2 regions of the Companilactobacillus pabuli genome follow, and region 2 is predicted to be linked to the other one. Evidence: predicted binding sites of a transcription regulator. Region 2 holds the regulator's gene; the other holds the start of a gene.
What was found. Region 2 encodes NrdR, which represses ribonucleotide reductase genes. Its sites were predicted from a motif close to ACACNATATATNGTGT; they were not measured.

Region 1 (3,679 bases), 990 kb from region 2:
TTGGACAAGCACCGCCAGCACAATCTGATTGATCGACTAGTTCGATGTCTTTCTTGTCATGATTATCATTTTGTTCAGCAAAAACTTTAGCGACATTTTCGTCAACTTCTGATTCACGTTCTTGATAAACTTCCTTGTTGATTGGTTCCTTAGGAGCTTGTTTGAAGCCTGAACCAGTGTATGGCAAGAGTGATGTTGATTTCGTTACATTTCTGTATTGATACATCAATGGAGCGATTTGATCGCCTTCCTCTGGTTGGAAAGTAATCGTACAACTTACGGCATTATCTGACCAATAAGTTTGTAAGAATGCTTGTGTAGCGAATTGTTCAGCGATAGAAACTGATCCAGCTGAAGCAAAGTTAGGATCATCAGCATTTTCAGCCTTAACTGGGAATTCAACACACATTGTATGTTTTGTATAGATATCAGGTTCAATCTTATATCCACAAGCTTTCAAAGCTGGTAGAAGTGGATCTGAGTCTTGGAATCTGATTCTTTGAATTAAGTAACCTGCATAGTGGAAATGCATACCTTCAGACACTCCGGCAAGCTTAGCAACTGTACCAGATGGTTTAACAGTTGTGTGCTTGATAGATGCCTTACATCCTAATGCGTTTGAGTACTCCTTGTCAGCTTTAACGACTGTCTTATACAAGTCATCAAACTTGTCAGCAACACGTTGATCATAAATAGGTTTTTGAACTGTTTCACCTGTTTCAGGATCTGTGGTAGGTTCAAAACCAGTTACAACACGATTACCAAACGTTGTCAAAATCCAGTCTTGAATACCAGACATTGAAACACCGATACGACGATTCTTTTGAATAACCTTACGAGAAACTTCCCAGTCATAATTACTGAATGTAACACGTTTTGTATAACGAGCAGCTAAAGAAAAGGCTTCTTCCAAATCCCAGCCTTGTTCGCCAGCAATCAATGGAAATACTTCAAATAAGTTACATGGTTCACCATTACTTAGAGAAATTTCACCACATGGGTTAGTTCCTTCAACGCCATCATCAATTCCAGGTTGATAACCATCGATAGCACGACCGTAATTACGTGATAATTCAAGGTTAACGATTCCTGGTTCACCATTATGAGTGATTGAATCAGCGATAGGTGCATACTTATTGAACTTACTGTCAACAGCGACACTGTTATTTGAAGCCCAACGGTGGTGATAAAGTTTCTTTTGATCTTGCTTCATAGTAATAAAGTCGTCATCAGTAGCGCCACCTAGAGCAAGTTCAGCAGAACGACGAACATTTCCAGCAACGACAGTCTTACCGATCATATTACCCATATCGGTACAGTCAACTGAAGTTAACTTTCTACCAACAGCTTCATTCATAACTTCATTAATATCAAAAAGCATTTCAATCAATGGTACAGGACCAGATGCAGTACCACCAAAGCCCTTGATTTTTTCGCCTTTAGCACGGATGTCAGTAATATCTAGCACTACATCGTCCAAGCCATCATTTGTATCGTTAAAGTGGGCATCGATCATATTGGCATTACCAATAACCCAACCTTCACGTGTATCTGGTAACTCATAGTGACGTTTGTTGTCATATGAATTATTAGCTAACCATTCGTCACGATCCACAGCACCAGCAGCGATTGAATCTTTGTAAGAAGCACTTTCTTTACCGATTAAAACTGTCAAATTGACTTTATTGTCAACAACTGGCATCAACTTCATATTTGATGGGACAACGGAAAAGCCAACACCGCCACCCTTCATCAATTGATCAAACATAAATGAAAATGGCATTGAAACAGCCAATTGATCTTTTTGTAGATATGAAGGAACAATATGACTGTCACCATATTTTTGTGGTCTAACAGCGATAAACCAACAATTATTCAAAGCATCTCCATTACGATGTTGATACTCTGTTCCAGAAATCCAAAGATTTCTACCTGAAGGAGTGGCAGCTAATCCATAGATCAATTTATATAATTCTTGAGCTTCTTTAACTAAGCCATTATATTGTTCATCAGTTAAATCATCATTTTGCAAACGAGGGTCCAAATTGATATTACCTTCAACCACACGTTTAACTGTTTCAGACCAATTTTCAGTCCGACCTAATTCATCAATAAAACGAGCATAGGTACGTTTATATGTAACCCAGCCTAATTCACCCCAGTGGGGTTTAATTGTCTTTTTTACTTCGTCAACGAAGTCATCCGATAAAATAATCTTATTAATAGTGTTCATTAACATTCACTCCACAACTTTTTGATAACACAATATATAGTACCCCGATTTGATTTGAATAACAATATCTTGTGTCTAAATTTATTTGGCGAATAAATTGGCACTAAATCTAGTAGTTGTTATTCCGGCATTTATAATCAAAAAAAGGATCACCATAATTTAACAAATTCCTAAGAATTTTAAGCGCGAAAAACTAAGGTCGCAATTACTATTCTAATATCGATTTGAAAGACTTAGCAATGATTATTTTAATTTAAACTCACGCTCAAAATTCAAGTGGATAACGGCAAATTTTCTTCTTGACACGAACATATGGTTGTCATGTCAGGTGTTCCACAAGAAAAATAATTTTAGACATTAAAAAGTCCAGCTGATTCATAACGTATCAACTGAACTTTTCTAATTCTTCTTTCTTAAATGCCATTTATAACGCTGGTTAGCTATGTATTTCAACACTTTACCTAATTTATAACGACGTCTTTATAACGTGACGTCTAAAAATTTACTTGGTTAATATGAGATGCAACTTGTGAATTATATTGTGAGAATAAACCGATTTTATGATCTTTTCGATAATGATCCCAATCCATCTTACGAACCCAAATTTTGTCACTGTTTGCTTTAGTTTCGGAGACAAGTACCTTCGAGTGACTGATGGGATAAACGACGATTAGCAATAGTGAAATCAAATATCCCTTTGTGAAAAAGAGAAAGCTAATCACCATCACGAACGTTATAACGTCCAAAACGGTTAACCTTCGATAATATAGTTTTGATTGATTCAAAGTTTGCATCTCAAATCCCTCCTATCATTTTTCATGCTCATTATAATATTGCCTACAAAATTTAATTTAAACTAGTTTGAAGCTTAAGAATATCTTATCTATTTTGGATGCTAACTATTTGAATGCAAAAAAAATCCTCACTAGAAATTTTTATTCTAGTGGGGATTTTTGATTAAACTAAACTGCTTGCTTTAACCCATTCGTTAGTAGCTACTTGATAATAAGTTTCACCTTTTAGATCCATCTTATTAGCTGTTTGCCACTTGCTGCTTGGTGCTAAAGCACGACTAGTAATTGCCTGACCGTCTTTAGAATACAATTGGGCAACTGAACTACCGATTGTTACAACGCCTTTAGCAGGTGTTACACCAGTAGTATCATCGTTAACTGTTACGTCATTTGCTTTGACCCATTCGTTAGTTGCTACTTGATAATAAGTTTCGTCATTTAGAACCAACTTATTGGCAGTCTTCCAACTTGAATTAGCACTCAAAGCACGACCTGTAACTTCTTGACCGTCTTTAGTATAAACGTGAGTAATAGCATCTTTAGTTGTTACTACATTTTCAAATGGTGTGACATTACTTGTCGTAGCTTCAGATGTTACATCGCTAGCTTTGACCCATTCGTCAGTAGCAACACGATAGTAAGTTTTGCCATT
Region 2 (3,679 bases):
TTGGAAGAGAAAAAGGTTGGTAAATTCTCTTGCATGCGATATTGCAAAATAACTCCTAAAACTTCATCCCTGATCCAACTAGACATTGAGTCTGCCCCAATATCATCTAGCATCAAAATTTCGGCGCCTTTGATTTTATTCACTTTCGCCAAGACACTGTTCGTACCGATAGAGTTTTTCATTTCAACGGCAAAGGTTGGAAAATGCATCATCGTTGTATGAATATCATTTTTGAATAATTCATTAGCAATTGCACCTAACAAATATGTTTTACCAACGCCAAAATCTCCAGCTAGATACAATCCTGGCACAAAGTTTTTTTGATTCAAATAATTATCGATAAAATCTAAAGCTTTTCCTAATGCATCTTGACGACCACTACCACCATAGTCATCTAATTTAGCATTTCTGATATCAGATGGCATATCCATCAAGACAAAACCAGTTTCATATTGATCACGTTTCTCCTTGTTTTGAGTTCTTTCATTAGGATAATAAGCCACTTCAATATTGTGATTATTGACGATCAATTTAGGATAATAGCCTTTGGACAATTCGCTGGCATGATTCTTATTATTATAAAATTCATAAATACTAGCAGCACTCGTTGAAAGAGCATTGGGATTGATTGAATCACTATTTTCCTTGAGAAACTTCTGTACGTCGGGATCTTTTAATGCACCATTAAGTAAACGGCGATAATCCTCCGTTAAATTTTTTGAATTTAAATATTCTGCCAGTCTGTTTCCTAAATTTTCCATGTTATTTATCCTTATTTCTTAATCGTTTTAATCTATCCTGTAATTGAACTCCATTGTCTTGTTGCTTATTTGTAGGAATTTTAGCTTTAACTTTCGACCAATCAGTTGCTTGTTCGACTTTACGGTTTTTATTGTTATAACGTCGTTTGCCACGAGGCCGATTTTGAAAATCAGTAATTCTTTGCAGTGCTTGCTCTGGCGTTTTAACGCCGTTTTGTTTCCAGTCATTTGCCACGGTCTCTAAAAATGGTGTCGATAAAACTGATGCGCTTTGTAAAATATAATAAACCATAATATTTATAACAGAAGATGGCAAATATGCCTTCATTGCCATATCTCGCAAAGCATTAGCTTCGACTTTACCAACAAAACCACCACTCTTTTGCTTCTGAGCGGCTAAAAAGTCCGCTGGAGTTAATTTCTTAGCTTGTTGCAAAATCAATTGATCCGAACGATTAAAGTTATGTGTCTCATCGTCTTTATTTTCAACCGTTTCTGGTTGTTGACGTGCAGATATATTAGCGTTCTTCTCAAATCGATCCTGAATAGACTTTTTCAAGCGATTAGGATCAATTTTATTATTGACGATATCGCAAGTTTTACCGATAAATTCAATAATCGTCATTTCATCGATGCCATAAAACGCATGCAAATTGATAATCAAATCTTGATTTTCCAATAAATTATCTGGACTGATCTTAAATGATTGTTGAATTCGATCAGAAATCAATTCCCAATCAAGCGGTTGAATATCATTTTCATTCAACACTGGTTTTTGCGTCTTAGCGGTCTTCGAGAATTCACTACGAATATTTTCTACATCCGTAGGAGTGTTGATCAAATCGTCATTATTCAATTTGAAAACTTCCAAGAAATCTTTAGTAATCTCATCAGAATTTTGCAAGATCCGCTCTGAATGACTGTACTTATCAGCCAATAAACGATATTTCTTATCGCCGATTTGCTCATATAAAAAAATACTCAATAAATCGTCTTTAAAGAAATCATCTGGTGATAAAGGCTCAAACAATTGATAGACATAGTAAGGCCCTAACTCATCTTTTTTTCTAAAAGTACGAATCAGTCCTAAAGCTTCACACTTGATACGCGCCTCATAAAATCTTTTCAAGTCAATACTCAATAAACTCAATAGTTCTGCATGTGGCTTACGTTGAGTGACCAATTCTTTATTAGGTAATTTTTCCCACAACAAAAGATACAGACTAAATGCTTCTGTACCTAAAATTGGTAAATATAAATCTGTCAAAATGTGACGATCCTCATCATTGAGACGTCCACTAGGTAGGCACCAATATCCCACTAAGGGTGTAAAACTATCGGTTGAATTATTAGACACACGCCCACCCCTTACTTCTTATCAATATTTTTTCCGTTCGCCATCATTTCTTGAACTTCTTTCATGAAACTATTCATATCTTTAAATTCACGATAAACGCTGGCAAAACGAATATAAGTGACATCGTCAACTTTGGCTAAAATCTTCATGACATGTTCACCAATCAATTGTGAGCGCACTTCACTCTCACCAGTTGATCTAATTTCATTTTCAACCTTATCGACAATTCCATTCATTTGATCCATGGTAACTGGACGTTTTTCGGCTGCACGGACGATTCCCCGCAATAATTTCTCACGACTGAATTCTTCACGATTACCATTTTTCTTAATTACTAATAATGGTGCTTTCTCAAGTCTTTCAAACGTCGTAAATCTAGTGCCGCAAAATTCACACTCACGACGTCTTCTAATGGCGCGTCCCTCATCGCTAGGACGACTGTCGATTACTTTTGATGAATCATGATGACAATGTGGACAAATCAAAATTCTAACCTCTTTTCCAAATCAAAGTTGCGATATCAACTTATCAAACTCATCTGCTAAATGGGTTAAATCTCCCGAATTATCAATCACAAAATCAGCTCGATCTCGTTTTTCTGACATCGACATTTGTGAATTAATTCTATTTAAAGCAACTTCTCTGGTTATATTATTTCTATTCATTAAACGTTTTAACTGTACTTCTTCACTAACATAAATAGTTATTATACCGTCAAAATACTGCTGATATCCACCTTCAAATAACAAAGGAATCTCAAAAATTGAAATGTTTTTCTCATCTGATGCCTTAGTATCGGCAATTATTTTTAAAATTCGTTTCTTAATCAAAGGTCTAGTAATGTTATTCAGATTTTTCAGTTGCTCGCTATCTGAAAAAACGATTCCAGCCAATTTTTTACGATTCAAAGTCCCGTCAGCATTCAAGACTTCTTGACCAAACTTTTCGACTATTTGTTTTAAACCAATGCTTCCAACTTCAACGACTTGGCGTGCAATTTGGTCAGCATCGTAAACTTTACAACCATAAGTCTTAAAAAAATCCAAAATGGTTGATTTTCCAGCTGCAATTCCACCAGTTAATCCATATATTTTACTCATTTGATTACTTGACACTTTGGACAAAAATGCGTACCACGACCGCCAACTTTAATTTTCTTGATTTTTGTTCCGCATCTTGGACAAGGTGTCCCCTCTTTACCATAGACTTTCAAACTATTTTGCATATTACCTTTGTGACCACTAGCATCGATGTATGAACGAACTGTTGATCCACCAGCTTGAATAGCTTGTTTCATCTCTTCATTAGACACTTCAATAATCTTTTGAATATCTTCATCGGTTAAGTGGCTAGCAAGTGTTTCTGGATGAATCTTTACTTTCCACAAAACTTCATCAACATAAATATTCCCCAAACCACTCATTACCGATTGATCCAACAAAACGGTCTTGATATCTTTACGATGACGTACAATTCTAGGCTTCAAATTTTCAAAAGTAAAGTCTTTTGATAAAGGCTCTGGTCCTAGTTTTTGAATCGATTTATTATTGCTTAAATCGTC

Region 1: nrdJ (ribonucleoside-triphosphate reductase, adenosylcobalamin-dependent) is a predicted target of NrdR. The motif match lies at 2,261-2,276, and genes of this name have one in related genera.

The regions. Positions count from the first base shown of each region.
Region 1 covers NZ_CP049366.1:438,885-442,563, reverse strand. The annotation lists gene nrdJ (ribonucleoside-triphosphate reductase, adenosylcobalamin-dependent) at 1-2,233, opposite strand, end outside; gene G6534_RS02070 (hypothetical protein) at 2,728-3,027, opposite strand; gene G6534_RS02065 (SLAP domain-containing protein) at 3,191-3,679, opposite strand, start outside.
Region 2 covers NZ_CP049366.1:1,429,705-1,433,383, forward strand. The annotation lists gene dnaI (primosomal protein DnaI) at 1-761, opposite strand, end outside; gene G6534_RS06990 (DnaD domain protein) at 763-2,118, opposite strand; gene nrdR (transcriptional regulator NrdR) at 2,130-2,603, opposite strand; gene coaE (dephospho-CoA kinase) at 2,625-3,218, opposite strand; gene mutM (DNA-formamidopyrimidine glycosylase) at 3,215-3,679, opposite strand, start outside.